2 regions of the Citrobacter sp. Cm046 genome follow, and region 1 is predicted to be linked to the other one. Evidence: riboswitches for the same ligand, from Rfam matches in the RefSeq annotation. Region 1 holds a riboswitch; the other holds the start of a gene.

The links. Region 1 has a riboswitch for cobalamin ahead of btuB (TonB-dependent vitamin B12 receptor BtuB). Riboswitches for the same ligand answer to the same signal wherever they lie in the genome.
Region 2: linked by a shared signal. The riboswitch ahead of OGX98_RS19070 (ABC transporter substrate-binding protein) and the one ahead of btuB (TonB-dependent vitamin B12 receptor BtuB) in region 1 are both predicted to bind cobalamin.

Annotation. Positions count from the first base shown of each region.
Region 1 covers NZ_JAOWGP010000041.1:126,877-134,945, forward strand. The annotation lists gene OGX98_RS14025 (MFS transporter) at 1-445, shown strand, start outside; gene oxyR (DNA-binding transcriptional regulator OxyR) at 691-1,608, shown strand; gene sthA (Si-specific NAD(P)(+) transhydrogenase) at 1,591-2,991, opposite strand; gene fabR (HTH-type transcriptional repressor FabR) at 3,183-3,818, shown strand; gene OGX98_RS14045 (YijD family membrane protein) at 3,834-4,193, shown strand; gene trmA (tRNA (uridine(54)-C5)-methyltransferase TrmA) at 4,251-5,351, opposite strand; cobalamin riboswitch at 5,467-5,662, shown strand; gene btuB (TonB-dependent vitamin B12 receptor BtuB) at 5,728-7,566, shown strand; gene murI (glutamate racemase) at 7,511-8,069, shown strand, end outside.
Region 2 covers NZ_JAOWGP010000044.1:233,180-241,248, forward strand. The annotation lists gene OGX98_RS19045 (cytochrome b N-terminal domain-containing protein) at 1-1,078, opposite strand, end outside; gene petA (ubiquinol-cytochrome c reductase iron-sulfur subunit) at 1,080-1,631, opposite strand; gene OGX98_RS19055 (pseudoazurin) at 1,656-2,096, opposite strand; gene OGX98_RS19060 (ABC transporter ATP-binding protein) at 2,114-2,935, opposite strand; gene OGX98_RS19065 (FecCD family ABC transporter permease) at 2,932-3,996, opposite strand; gene OGX98_RS19070 (ABC transporter substrate-binding protein) at 4,063-5,115, opposite strand; cobalamin riboswitch at 5,312-5,539, opposite strand; gene OGX98_RS19075 (GNAT family N-acetyltransferase) at 5,773-6,297, opposite strand; gene dauA (C4-dicarboxylic acid transporter DauA) at 6,406-8,069, opposite strand, start outside.

The sequences.
Region 1 (8,069 bases):
TCCTTTCCTTGCTGCTGCGGTAGGTATGTGGGTGAACGGTATTGTTGTTGATCGTTTGGCGAAGAAAGGTTACGACTTGGCGAAAACGCGCAAAACAGCAATTGTTTGCGGCCTGATTTTGTCTGCATTGGGTACGCTACTGGTCGTACAATCTTCCTCACCCACACAGGCCGTTGCGTTTATTTCGATGGCGTTGTTTTGCGTACATTTTGCGGGAACCTCGGCATGGGGACTGGTGCAGGTGATGGTGTCGGAAACTAAAGTGGCTTCTGTTGCCGCTATTCAAAACTTTGGCAGCTTTGTGTTTGCTTCTTTCGCTCCTATCGTTACCGGTTGGGTAGTGGATACCACGCACTCCTTTAACTTGGCGTTAGTCATTGCCGCTTGTGTGACCTTCACTGGCGCGCTGTGCTATTTCTTCATTGTGAAAGACCGCATTGAGTAACATTCGGCACCTTATTCCAGTAAAGGGTCAGAATAAAAAAAGCGGACCAGAGGTCCGCAAACGTTCACGTTGGCTTTAGTTATTTCGAGTATGAGAGAGACTCTCTGAACGGGCAGTGACTTCAAGGGTTAAAGGGTACCGCTCCGTTTCTGTGGTGCATTATTAAACAGAAAACTTGATAGGGATAATCGTTCGTTGCTATGCTACCTATCGCCATGAACTATCGTGGCAATGGAGGATGAATAATGAATATTCGTGATCTTGAATACCTGGTAGCGCTAGCCGAACATCGTCACTTCCGACGAGCGGCGGACTCCTGCCACGTCAGCCAGCCAACGCTTAGCGGGCAAATCCGTAAGCTGGAAGATGAGCTTGGCGTTATGCTGCTGGAGCGTACGAGTCGTAAAGTGCTGTTCACTCAGGCAGGTTTACTGCTGGTGGATCAGGCGCGCACTGTGCTGCGTGAGGTCAAAGTGCTCAAGGAGATGGCAAGCCAACAAGGCGAGACAATGTCTGGTCCTCTGCATATTGGTTTGATCCCAACGGTGGGACCTTATCTGCTGCCGCATATTATCCCTATGTTGCACCAGACCTTCCCGAAACTGGAAATGTACCTGCATGAAGCGCAGACGCATCAGCTGCTGGCGCAACTGGATAGCGGTAAGCTTGACTGCGTAATTCTGGCGCTGGTGAAAGAGAGTGAGGCATTCATCGAAGTTCCGCTATTTGATGAGCCGATGTTGCTGGCGATCTATGAAGAACATTCATGGGCAAATCGCGAGTGCGTTCCGATGTCCGATTTGGCGGGTGAAAAACTGCTGATGCTGGAAGATGGCCACTGTCTGCGTGACCAGGCGATGGGTTTCTGCTTTGAAGCGGGTGCAGATGAAGATACCCATTTCCGGGCTACCAGCCTGGAAACGCTGCGTAACATGGTGGCGGCAGGCAGCGGTATTACCTTACTGCCCGCGCTGGCGGTTCCACCGGAGCGTAAACGTGATGGTGTTGTCTATTTGCCGTGCATTAAGCCTGAACCACGCCGTACGATTGGCCTGGTGTATCGTCCTGGCTCGCCGCTGCGCAGCCGTTATGAACAGCTGGCAGAGGCCATCCGTGGAGCAATGGATGGCCATTTCGACAGTGCGTTAAAACAGGCGGTTTAGGCCATTTAGCGCCGCTACCCGATAGGCTTCCGCCATGGTCGGGTAGTTAAAGGTGGTGTTAACGAAGTACTCAATGGTGTTACCACCACCTTTTTGCTCCATTATCGCCTGACCGATATGAATAATTTCGGCAGCGCGTTCTCCAAAGCAGTGGATCCCTAAAATCTCTTTGGTTTCACGATGGAACAGGATCTTCAGCGTTCCTACACTCATCCCGACGATTTGGGCGCGAGCCAGATGTTTAAACTGAGCACGACCAACCTCGTAAGGGACTTTCATTGCTGTTAACTGCTGTTCGGTTTTCCCGACAGAGCTGATTTCCGGAATGGTGTAAATGCCAGTCGGAATGTCTTCGATCAAATGTGCGTTAGCTTCACCTTTCACCAGCGCCTGGGCGGCAATGCGGCCCTGATCGTAGGCTGCAGATGCAAGGCTCGGATAGCCGATAACATCTCCCACGGCATACACATGCGGCAGCGCTGTCTGGTACATGCTATTCACTTTGAGCTGCCCGCGGCTGTCTGTTTTCAGGCCAATGTTTTCCAGCGCCAGTGAATCTGTATTCCCGGTGCGACCATTCGCGTACAGCAGGCAGTCGGCTTTCAGCTTTTTGCCGGATTTCAGGTGCATGATGACGCCATCATCACAGCCTTCAATCTTCTCGTATTCTTCGTTGTGGCGAATAACAACACCACTGTTCCAGAAGTGATAAGAGAGCGAATCGGACATCTCCTGGTCGAGGAATGCCAGCAGACGGTCGCGGGTGTTGATTAAATCAACTTTGACGTCCATTCCGCGGAAAATCGACGCATATTCACAGCCAATCACGCCAGCGCCATAAATCAGCACATGGCGAGGTTCATGGTGCAGGCTGAGGATAGAATCGCTGTCGTAAACGCGCGGGTGGGAGAAGTCGACATCAACAGGGTGGTAAGGGCGTGAGCCACAGGCGATAACAAATTTATCTGCCGTTAGCGTTTCCACTGTGCCGTCGTGGCATTCCAGAGCAATGGTGTGTTCATCAACAAAGCGGGCATTCCCCTGCAGAATTTCGCAGTGGTTACGCTCGTAAAACCCTTGCCGCATGCGCGTTTGCTGGTTAATCACGTTATCAGCGTGATTGAGAATATCGGCAAAGGAGGAGCGGAGGAGTCGGGAATGGTCGCTGTAAAGGGGGTTCTGATTGAATTCAATGATACGGCTGACTGCGTGGCGGAGCGCTTTAGACGGGATAGTGCCCCAGTGGGTACAACCGCCGCCGACATTATGATAGCGCTCAATAACCGCGACGCGAGCTCCTTGCTTAACCAGACCCATTGCAGCGCCTTCGCCGCCGGGACCGGAACCTATTACTATTGCATCGTAATCGTAGGAATGTGACATGGTCAGGCTTACCTGTTCTTATACATAAAAGCAACAGAATAGTAACATCGTTGTCGGGATAACCCAATTATCGTTGTGCTTTTTTGCGAAGTCGAAGCACAAACTGCGCGTAAACAAACATTCACAAAGCCATGCCAACAACCTAATCTCTGGTATAGTGCCAGCAAGGTATATGGAAGGATTCAGACATCGTGATGGGCGTTAGAGCGCAACAAAAAGAAAAAACCCGGCGTTCGCTGGTAGAAGCTGCATTTAGTCAACTGAGCGCAGAACGTAGTTTTGCCAGCCTCAGTTTACGAGAAGTCGCTCGTGAAGCGGGCATTGCCCCAACTTCCTTTTATCGCCATTTTCGCGATGTGGATGAACTCGGCCTGACGATGGTAGACGAGAGTGGTCTGATGCTGCGCCAGCTAATGCGCCAGGCGCGTCAGCGTATCGCCAAGGGCGGTAGTGTGATCCGTACCTCGGTCTCAACATTTATGGAATTCATTGGCAACAATCCCAACGCCTTCCGTTTATTATTGCGCGAGCGCTCTGGTACCTCCGCAGCGTTTCGTGCAGCGGTAGCGCGTGAAATTCAGCATTTCATTGCGGAACTTGCGGACTATCTGGAACTCGAAAACCATATGCCTCGTGCGTTTACTGAAGCGCAAGCTGAAGCCATGGTGACGATTGTTTTCAGTGCGGGGGCAGAGGCACTGGATGTTGGCGCAGAACAGCGCCGGCAGTTGGAAGAGCGGTTGGTATTGCAGCTGCGCATGATCGCGAAAGGCGCATTTTATTGGTACCGCCGTGAACAAGAGAAGATGACGCATCACTCCGAGTAACGAGAAGGACGAGCAATGAAACAGTCAGGTCAAGATAAAGGTACTCTGCTGCTGGCGCTGGTTGCTGGCTTATCGATCAATGGCACATTCGCGGCGCTGTTTAGCTCCATTGTGCCATTCTCTGTATTCCCGATTATTTCGCTGGTGCTGACGGTTTACTGCCTGCATCAACGTTACCAAAATCGCACCATGCCTGTGGGATTGCCGGGTCTGGCTGCTGCCTGTTTCATTCTCGGCGTCCTGCTGTACAGTACCGTAGTGCGAGCTGAATATCCGGATATCGGCTCTAACTTCTTCCCGGCGGTACTGTCGGTAATTCTGGTGTTCTGGATCGGCTTCAAAGTGCGTAACCGTAAGCAGGAGATCTCTGAATAATTTCTCCGCTCTGTAGGCCCAATGGTGCTGTGCATATCGGGCCTACAGGACTGCAAACTACTTTGCTGTCAGCAATACACCACACTCCATATGGTGCGTATACGGAAACTGATCGAACAGAGCCAGACGTGAAACATTGTGCGTCTGGCTTAATGTTTCCAGGTTCTTACACAGTGTTTCCGGGTTGCAAGAGATGTACAGAATTCGCGGATACGCCTGCACCATCTTCTCCGTTTCGCTGTCCAGACCGCTACGCGGTGGGTCCACGAAAATGGTTTCACACTGGTAGCTCTTCAGATCGATTCCCTGCAAACGGTTGAATTCACGTACACCGTTCATCGCCTGAGTAAACTCTTCAGCTGCCATACGAATAATTTGTACGTTATCTATGTGGTTGGCCGCAATGTTGTACTGTGCGGCTGCAACAGATGGCTTGGCGATTTCGGTTGCCAGTACGCGGTTGAAATTTTGTGCCAGGGCTAGTGAGAAGTTACCGTTGCCGCAGTAAAGTTCGAGCAGATCGCCTTTTGAATTTTTGGTGATATCAATCGCCCATTCCAGCATCTGAATATTCGTGGCGGCGTTGGGTTGTGTAAAGCTGTTCTCAACCTGGCGGTAGATAATCTCCTTCCCCGCAACCGGCAAACGCTCGTCGATATAATCCTGATCGAGCTCGATTTTGGTTTTGGTTGCCCGACCAATCAGATGCACGTTCAGATTCTGTGCACGCAACGCGTCACGCAATACCTTGGCTTCCTGGCGCCATTCGTCATCCAGCTTTTTGTGATACAGCATAGATATCACCGCCTGATTGCTCATAGTGGTGAGGTAATCAATTTGGAAGAGTTTGTGACGCAGGATACGGTTGTTGCGAACACCTTCAATCATTGCCGTCATCAGCGTGTTGATGAGTTCGCTGGCCGCCGGAAAGCTGTCGACGCGAATACGGCTTTTGGTCTGTTGATCGAACATGATGTGATACAGATCATCACCGTCATGCCACAGGCGGAATTCAGCGCGCATGCGGTAATGACTGACCGGTGAGCGAAACACTTCCGGAGCTTGATCAGAGAATGGTGTCATTAAGCTCTGCAAACGCACCACTTTTTCAGCTAACTGCGCGTCATACTGTTCTGTCGGAAGGTGTTCGGGGGTCATGATGTATCCTGAAAAATAAAAGTACGCGGGGATTGTAGGGATTGCTCAGTAGATGTCCAGTTATTGATGATTTCCGATATTGTGATATACGGTCTGGACACAAGGTTGTAACAGACTGTAGCATCCGCGTTCCGGTCCTGTGAGTTAATAGGGAATCCAGTGTGAATCTGGAGCTGACGCGCAGCGGTAAAGAAAGGTGAGATGAGAGCGTAAGCAGACACTGCCTGCGGGTGGGAAGTCTTCATTTCTTTTTATTCTATATCCTGAATAACCTTCCAAGCCCGAAGACCTGCCGGCTAACGTCGCATCTGGTTTTCACCATCGCGTACTATCGGTGGGGCCTGCGGCATCCTTCTTATATTGTGGATGCTTTACAATGATTAAAAAATCGTTGCTGTTGACGGCACTCTCCGTCGCGGCATCTTCTGGTTGGGCGCAGGACGCTAGCCCGGATACACTCGTCGTCACTGCGAACCGTTTTCAGCAGCCCCTTAGTGCCGTTCTTGCCCCCATTACTGTTGTTACGCGCCAGGATATCGATCGCTGGCAATCCACCTCTGTGAATGACGTTCTGCGTCGACTGCCGGGTGTCGATATCGCGCAAAGCGGCGGTATGGGACAGAACTCGTCTATTTTTATTCGTGGGACCAACGCCAGCCATGTGCTGGTGCTGATTGACGGCGTGCGCTTGAACTTAGCGGGGGTGAGCGGCTCAGCCGATCTCAGCCAGTTCCCGGTATCACTGGTGCAACGTATAGAATACATTCGCGGGCCGCGTTCCGCTGTTTATGGTTCTGATGCGATTGGCGGTGTGGTGAATATTATTACCACGCGAGAAAAGCCGGGAACGGAATTGACCGCTGGTATGGGCAGTAATGGTTATCAGAATTACGATGTCTCAACCCAACAACAGTTAGGCGAGAATACGCGCGTTACGCTGATGGGGGATTATGCCTATACCAAAGGTTTTGATGTTGTCGCCTACGGCAGCACCGGTTCTCAGGCGCAGCCCGACAAAGATGGTTTCTTAAGTAAGACATTGTATGGCGCACTGGAACACAACTTCTCCGACACATGGAGCGGGTTTGTTCGTGGCTATGGCTATGATAACCGCACCAATTATGACTCCTACTATTCCCCCGGCTCGGCGCTTCTCGATACCCGTAAGCTCTACAGCCAGAGTTGGGATGCAGGGCTGCGCTTTAATGGCGAGCAAATCCAGTCGCAGCTGATTTCCAGCTACAGCCATAGCAAAGACTACAACTATGATCCTGATTATGGCCGCTACGACTCCTCAGCAACCCTGGATGAGATGAAGCAATATAATGTTCAGTGGTCAAACAGTATGGTAGTGGGCCACGGTAACGTTGGCGCAGGCGTTGACTGGCAAAAGCAAACTACAGAGCCTGGCACCGGGTATGTCACGGACGGTTACGATCAGCGTAACACGGGCCTCTATCTGACCGGATTGCAACAGCTTGGCGATTTCACCCTTGAAGGTGCGGCGCGTAGCGACGACAACTCCGAATTTGGTCGTCATGGAACATGGCAAACCAGCGCCGGATGGGCGTTTATTGACGGTTATCGCTTTATTGCGTCTTACGGCACATCCTACAAAGCGCCTAATCTCGGGCAACTGCATGGCTATTATGGCAATTCGAACCTGGATCCCGAAGAGAGCAAGCAGTGGGAAGGGGCATTTGAAGGCCTAACGGCGGGCGTGAACTGGCGCGTGTCAGGGTATCGTAATGATATCGATGACATGATCGATTACGACCCGCATACCGAGAAATACTTTAACGAAGGCAAAGTCCGTATTAAAGGCGTTGAAGCGACGGCGAATTTCGATACCGGTCCGCTGGTGCACACGCTGAGCTATGATTATGTCGATTCGCGCAATGTGATTACGGACAAGCCGCTGGCACGTCGTTCCAAACAGCAGGTGAAGTATCAGCTCGACTGGCAGGTTTATGATTTTGACTGGGGCCTGACGTATCACTATCTGGGAACGCGTTATGACACGGACTACGTTACCTACCAGCCGGTAAAAATGGGAGGGGTTAGTTTGTGGGATCTGGCAGTATCATATCCAATCACCTCACAACTGACAGTTCGTGGTAAAATTGCCAACCTGTTCGATAAAGATTACGAGACAGTTTATGGCTACGAAACTGCAGGACGGGAATACACCTTGTCTGGCAGCTACACCTTCTGATCCACGTCCCACCGTGCTGGTGTTTGATTCCGGCGTCGGTGGGTTGTCGGTCTACAATGAGATCCGGAATCTCTTGCCGGATCTCCACTATATATACGCTTTCGATAACGTTGCCTTTCCTTATGGAGAGAAGAGCGAGGAGTTTATTGTCGAGCGTGTCGTTGAGATAGTTACTGCGGTTCAGCTGCGCTACCCCCTTTCACTTGCTGTCATCGCGTGTAATACCGCAAGTACGGTGTCACTCCCCGCCTTACGCGAAAAGTTCGCCTTCCCGGTAGTTGGTGTTGTACCTGCTATTAAACCGGCGGCGCGACTCACGGCTAATGGCATCGTCGGGTTACTGGCTACGCGTGCGACAGTAAAGCGCTCTTATACGCACGAACTGATTGAGCGGTTTGCTAACGAATGCCAGATTGCAATGCTGGGATCCGCTGAGCTGGTGGAGCTGGCTGAAGCGAAGCTCCACGGTGAACCTGTTTCCCTGGAGGAACTGCGTCGTATTC
Region 2 (8,069 bases), on a different contig from region 1:
AGCCCTCGTCATGATTAAACCCATCAACTAAATCCGGACCAACCAGCGCTTTTGATCCCAGCCAGCCTAAAAAGAAGGCGTTGCCTACCCAAATCCAGAAGCTGACTTTAACCAGCTTGCTATAGTTGCGAAACCGCGCACGTGACGTATCCAGCCAGGGGAGAAAATAGAAAATCAGTACCGAGGCGCACATCGCAGTAATACCCGCCAGCTCATTGGGAAAGCAGCGCAAAATAGAGAAGAAGGGCAGAAAGTACCATTCCGGTGCGACGATGGTCGGCGTGACTGTCGGGTCGGCGGGAATAAAGTTATCGGCGCTGCTGAGATAATGGGGCGCGAAGAAGAGAAACCAGGTAAACAACATTAAAAAGAGAGTGAGTTTAATGGCATCGCTCTCGGTGACGCGAAAATCAAACAGCAGCCGTTGAGACTCTTGTGCGGAAAATGTTTTCTTCATCGCATGGGCAAAAGCCGACTGAACGGTGCGTACATGCCATATCGTCACCGCGACAATCGCGAATGGAATAATAAAGTGAAGCACATAAAAACGCCCAAGTGTTGGTGTACCGGGCGCATATCCACCGACTAAATAGGTATACAGCGAATCCCCGATAAACGGAATTGCCCGGGCAAAACTGGTAATAACCGTGGCGGCCCAGTAGCTTTTTTGCCCCCAAATAAGGCTATAGCCCAGAAAAGCAGTGATCATCAGTAGCACATATAATGTCACGCTGATGGTCCACATCTTCAGATAGGGTTTGCGGTAAACGTTGTAATACATCGCGCGGAAAATATGCAAATAACAGGCAAAGAAAAAGAGTGAAGCGCCAGTTGCATGCATGTTGCGCACCAGTTCACCGTGCCTGACTGAACGCATAATATGAATAATGGAATCAAATGCGGACTCCGCCGTAGGTACGTAGAACATTGCCAGTACAATGCCCGACAGGATTTGGACACCCAGCATCACCAGCAATATCAAACCGATAGCAAATACCCACAGCCCGGAAACGGAGCGGGGAAGCGGAAGGCGCAACTGAAAGTTGCGCCATGACGTCGTTATATCAGAAGTGCTCATATCAGGCATCCTTTGCACCAATACGTACGCTCAGACCATCGGCAGACAAGGTATAGTCCGGGATTGCCAGATTCGCAGTGGCCGGACCGCGCGTCACACGTCCGGAGGTATCAAACTCTGAACCATGACACGGACAGATCCATCCCTGGCCACTGGGGTTGGCGTTAGGAACACACCCCGCGTGAGGGCAATAGCCCTGTATAACCAGCCACTGTGGATGTGCCGCTGTAACCCGTTCGCTATCTGCCTGAGGAGCCAGCAGTAATCGATTATCTGCCTGTTGCGCCGCTGCAATCTCTTGCGGAGTTCGGTGGTGAATGAGGATCAGTTTTCCCTGCCAGATACGCTTCACTGTCTGGCCTGCTGCTACGCCTGCAAGAGAGACCTCAATTGGCTCATTTTCTGCCTCGGTTTTATCATCCGGGCCCAGTGCTGAGATGAGCGGCCAGACGGCGGCAGTGACACCCGCCGCGCCGACAAATTTTGTCAGTTTGCACAGGCAGTCACGTCGCTCGGTCTGGATCGTTTCACTATCGGGTTTTTTATCCACCACCAGTATTCTCCCTTTATCGTGGCGTTACTGTTTATCGATGCGGGTATAAATATCCTGAAAGCGTTTATCCGCAAGGCCCGGTGCTTTAAACGCGCGGTAGCTGTCGGGCAATACGGCGTCACCGACTTTGATCAGCATGATCATGCCCTGGGCATAGTGGGGTGAGCATTTGATGCCGTAGAAGCCTGCGTTGTCGTATTTGACTTCAATCTCTTCATCTATTTTGCCAATGAAACCGGGATAGCCTGCGGGTGAGAGTTCGGCAATCGAGGCTGCATTGTGGCTCTTATGTTTGCGGATAAACTTCACGCTATCGCCCGGTTGGATCGCCAGATAGTCCGGCTCGTAGACCATTGGCCCACCAGCACCTCGGTTTTTCATCAGCACTTCATGCGTTTGTGCAAAAGCCGTGGAGGTGAAGGCTAACAGGCACAGGATTTGCAGACTTTGCTTAATACATTTCATATCAGTTCCTTTGGTATTTACGCTGGTCGTTGGTAGCGGATGAAGCAGCTCGCCCCATCAGGTGGACGTTCGACAATTGCATCGATGCCAAACCAGCAGTTAAGGTTTTCTCGGGTGAACACTGCAGAAGGATTGCCCTGCATCGCCAGTTGTCCGGCTTTCATCACCATGATGCGATCGCAGAACATTGCGGCATGATTCAGGTCGTGCAGGGCAGCAATAACGGTAAGTTTCTCGCGTTTGACAAGGTTGAGCAGGCCAATCTGATGTTGGATATCGAGATGATTTGTCGGCTCATCCATCAGCAGTACCTGCGGTTGTTGCGCCAACGCCCTGGCTATATGCAGGCGCTGGCGTTCGCCCCCGGAGAATGTATGCCAGCAGCGATGCTGTACGTTTTGCATGGAGACTTTTTCCAGCATCGCTTGCACAATCTCATCGTCAGAACGCGACCATGGCGACAACAGGCTTAGAAATGGTGTGCGGCCAAGAGAAACGGCCTGAATGGCGGTAAGACGCTCGCTGGTTTCTGCCTGTTGTTCAACAAGAGCCACTTTTTGCGCCAAATGGCGCCGCGAATAGCGGTGAACGTCTTTGTTGTTCAGCAAAACCTTGCCTGCGGAGGGTTTCAGTAAACCGGCCAGAAGCGAAATCAGTGATGTTTTCCCGGAACCATTGGGGCCGATAATCCCAACAAACTCCCCGGGAGAAACCTGAAAAGAGACATCATTTACAATTGCCTTGCCTTTCACTTCCCAGTGCAGATTTTGCGCGCAAACCACATGATTAGCCGCATTCGCTCTGCGTAGAGGTGATGTAAAGCATGGGTTAACGGTCATTTGCTCGGATTCCCTCGTATCAATATGAGTGAAAATGCGGGAGCGCCGACCAGGGCGGTGATCACGCCGATTGGCAACACTTGCCCTGGAAGCAGGGTTCGGGAGATGACATCCGCCACGATGAGAAAAATAGCGCCAATAAAGGCGCTTACGGGCAATAAGCGGTGATGCTGGTTTCCCACCAGTAAACGGGCGGCATGAGGAATGACCAGCCCGACAAAACCAATAGCGCCTACAATCGATACCATAATGGCCGTCATTCCCGTCACTGCGGTAATCAGTACGACGCGGGTGCGTTTAACCGGAATACCCAGCGATGCGGCCGATTCAGCGCCAAAGGAAAATGCATCAAGATGGCGGGCGTAGCAAAAGCAGATAATTATGCCGACCAGCGCAGTTGGGATAGCCAGAACCACATCTGGCCAGCGAACGCCGCTAAGGTTGCCCAGTAGCCAGAACATAATGCCGCGAGCCTGCTCGGCATTGGCTGAGCGGGTGATAATCAGTGAAGTGATGGCATTGAACAACTGTGAGCTGGCAATCCCGGCGAGAATGATTTGCGTGGTGGCGGAACCGTGTTTTCCCCGCGCAGCCATCGCCAGCAGTGCGACAAACAAAAACGCCGTCAAGGCGCCGATAAAGGCGCCGAGAGACATGCTGACGATCCCTGCACCCAGTCCGGTTAATGCAATGAGCACGGCTCCGGTTGACGCTCCGGCGGAAATCCCCAGCAGATAGGGTTCGGCCAGCGCATTACGTAGCAGTGACTGTAACACTACCCCGGAAACCGCCAGACATGCGCCGCAACAGGCGGAAACCAGCGCGCGAGTCAGACGGTAGTTCCAGATAATCCCGGCATCCAACGCGTCCACCATATACTGGGTGTCAAACAGTCGGTTTGCCAGCGTATGGATAACGTGCTGCCACGGAATAAATGTTTCACCGATGGAGATCCCTGCCAGAAGAACGCCACACATCACCACACTGACCCACAGGCTGTGTAGCACTGCCCGGTTTGTTAATTGACGAATGGCCTGGCGCGTCCTGCGTAATTCACTCATTATTTTACGGCTGCCCTGAGTACAAAAGGGCGTTATGCCTGCAAAAGGCATAACGCTCGACGAGGATTAATGAGTGGCTTTTGGATGTGCCAGGCCGTACTGCACCAGCGCATCAGCGAGTTTCTCAAGACCATCGATAGTTCTTATCCCGGCATTCATGGTTTGCACGTCGATCACTGGCAGGTGGTTTTCTTTAACCGCCGGGATCAGGCTGGTGACAGGATCAGACTTGAGGTATTCCATTTTGACTTTCCAGTCATCAGCCGGGAAACGGCGACGTCCCATTTCGCCCAGAACGATAACCGATGGATCCGCTTTGGCGATGGTCTCCCAGCCTACAGTTGGCCACTCTTCGGCGGAATCAATGACGTTTTTCACCCCAAGTGATTGGGCGATCCACGCGGCGGGGCCAAATTTTCCTGCGACATACGGGTCAAGTTGCAGATCGGCGCTGGAGAACCAAAAGACGGCGGAAACGTTGTTGTCCATACCGGTAATTTTGGATTTTGCCGCAGCCTCACGTGCTTTGAGGCTGGCAATCAGTTCATCACCTTTGTCCTGAACATCGAAAATTTTTGCCAGATCTGCGACTTCCTGGTAAACCATGGCAATATCAAACATCCCCTTACGTACACCATCTCCACCGTCTTCGTTATCTTTGGCACAATCGGCGGGAGCGGTATAAACCGGAACTTTCAATTCGCTGAATTGCTCGTAGGACGCGACCGTACCGGCAGGGCCAATTTGCCATTCAAACTGGCTGGCTACTAAATCTGGCTTTTTAGCAATAATCCCTTCAAAGCTCGGGATGTTCTGTGCAATGACCGCAATTTTATCATTCACCGCCTTGTACTGTTCCGGGACGGGACCGAACCAGAGTGACGTTCCGACAACGCGATCGGCCAGACCCAGAGAATAGAGTATTTCAGTACTATTTTGCCCTACGGTGGTAACTCGCTGGGGAGCTTTATTAAAAGTAATATCCCGGCCACAGTTTTTGATAGTCAGTGGATATTCTGTTTTGGCCGCAGAAGCCATATTACTGGCCAGGAAAAGTGCTGCGCCAGTCAAGGCCAGAAGTGAAAGTTTGGAATAAGAAGAGGTAATGTCAACGTGCATTATAATTGTCCCTTTCATGCCAGAATCTGATCGTCTGGTATATAATTTCGGGACAGGCGCATGACGATAGATGACATCGAATCATGATGTACAGACAAGATAATATGAAAAAAAAGTATATTCTCGTCTACCAGGTCAGGAATCACGATCATTAGTTCGTCAAATAAATCACCCCATGGACCATCCCGTCCACTCAATGTATACAACCTTGACAGTAGGTCTCCTGGCTCGCGGCAATCAGAATATTGGCCTTCCCATAAATAAATCTTTACAGTGACCTATGGTGATTTATTACCATACGAAGATATTCTGTATCCGCTTACAGTTGCGGGGGCAGCTATGGCATAAGATTGAAATAATCCGCACCATATTCCGTTTCAAAATAATAAGTACATTCTGAAATACTGTCATCGGCGAATGTATCGGCATCCAATTATCGCGTCAACCGCTTGAATAAGTAGGGGTATTTGTTTTGCTATTGTTAATTCCTTTAAAAACATAGTGTTATGAGAATATTTTTTAGTGTGTTCTATGTTGATGGTGAATATCAGATAAATTAAATGAGAATTATTTGATTCTGATCAATTAATTTTGCTGCGATAAAAATGACCGGAATTAATAGTGCGGATGCACAATTATTTAATTATTTGCACAATGTCACATTCCGATAGCATATTTCTCCATATGCACAATTTGTTGTTCTCCACCTTCATCTAAAAACTCGGTGAAATGATGGCGTAGCCAAAACGGATAACCGCCAGGTAAAAAATGATGGGTGTGCAGGTAGAGTGTTTTATATTGTTGACGCAGGCAAAATTGTTCTGCCAATGAAACTAACTGACCGCCTATTCCCTGGCGACGATAATTTTGTTCAACGTAACAACGACAAATCTCAGCGGTTGTAGATAAATTATAACGCCCACGTAATGTCGATATTCTGTCATCGTACTGGCATACCGCCAGCGTGGCGATAAGCTGTTGTTGTTCATCCCATACGCCGATCAACAGATTTCGTGGCTGGTGAATGTATTGTGAACGTAACGCTAACACATCCTGACTTGAGTCGGGGAGTGGCCTGTTGGCATTAAAATAGAGATTCAGATGCCGGATAATAAACGATTGCACGGCTGGAATATCAGTCTCGGTGATTTCGCGATAGACAAATGTAGAGTCAGATTTCATGGCTACAGGTATCGTCAGAGAGCAGGAGAGATGATGATAACAACTCAGACGTGTTTACAGAAGAGAAGTGTTACCGGCAGGCAAGAGCATGCCGGTAACAGATGAACATTAAATATCCGCCAACGCTGCGTCGCGGTTCGGGAAGAATGCCAGACGGCCCGGGATCGGTTGGATGCCCGCGCGCGCCATCGTGCGCAGCGGCTGGAATTCCAGATTGCTGATGCGTAATTCACAGCCTTCCGGAAGACGTTTTACAAAACGCTGGAAGGCGTCAAGGCCACCAGCATCCAGTACCGGTACAGCGTCCCATTTCAGCACCACAATGCGTTTGCCTTCAATACGAGACTCGAGATCGGTAAATAGTCCCTCAGCTGCGGCAAAGAACAGTGGGCCAATCACGCGCAGTACCAGCACATCATCCGGTACAACTACGTTCACTGGTGCCAGACGTGTCATGCGGGCAATACGGCGCATAAACAACAGGGAGGCAAGAACGATACCGACGCTGATGGCGACCACCATATCGAACAGAACTGTCAGCGACATACACATCAGCATGACGATGATGTCGTCTTTCGGTGCGTGGCGCAGCAGATCCACCACTTTATGGGCTTCGCTCATGTTCCACGCCACCATCAACAGCAGTGCAGCCATTGCCGAGAGGGGTAACCAGGAGAGCAACGGCGCTAACACCAGCAGAGCGAGGATCACAAGAATTGCGTGGATGACTGCGGAAACTGGTGAGGTTGCCCCGGCACGGACGTTAGCCGCAGAGCGGGCAATAGCAGCGGTAGCCGTTATGCCGCCAAAGAACGGTGCGACAATATTCCCCAGACCCTGACCAATCAGTTCACTGTTGGCTTTGTGTTTGGTTCCGGTCATACCGTCGAGCACCACGGCGCACAACAGGGATTCAATTGCCCCCAGCATCGCCATAGAGAAAGCCGCGGGTAACAGTGCCTGTAATGAACTCCAGCTTAGCGTGAAGTCTGAATCTGGCAGGTTCCACGGCAATACCAGTTGCGGCAACAGTTGTGGGATACCGTTACCCTGGGAACCGTCAGCCAGAATATAGTGGAACTGAGAACCGATGGTCGCCACATGGCCGCCCATCAGGTTAACAATGCCCATCACCGCACAACCGGCCAGCAGTGCAGGAAGATGGCCTGGCAGACGGATCCCCAGACGAGGCCAGAAAATCAGGATCCCAAGCGTGACCACACCAATAGCGGCATCGCCGAGGTTGATGGTCGGTAATGCCATAAACAGTGCACCTACCTTTTGCAGGTAGTGCTCCGGTACATGAGCCATTTGCAGACCAAGAAAGTCTTTAATCTGCATGGTACCGATGGTGATACCAATACCGGACGTAAAACCTAAGGTGACAGACACGGGGATATATTCAATCAGGCGACCAAAGCGGGCGAGGCCGAAAAGGATCAGAAATATCCCGGACATGAGCGTGGCAACCAACAGGCCTGCCAATCCGAACTGCTGCGATACCGGATACAGGATCACCACGAAGGCGGCGGTCGGACCAGAAACGCTAAAGCGTGACCCCCCGGTGAGGGCAATAACAATCCCAGCAACGGCTGAGGTATACAAGCCGTACTGTGGCGCAACGCCGCTGCCAATTGCCAGTGCCATCGCCAGCGGGATAGCAATGATCCCAACGGTTATCCCGGCGATCAAATCACGGGTAAAGCGTGAGACGGTATATTTTTCTTTCCAGCAAGCGTCGATGAGAGCGCGGAAAGGCATCACATGTGAGG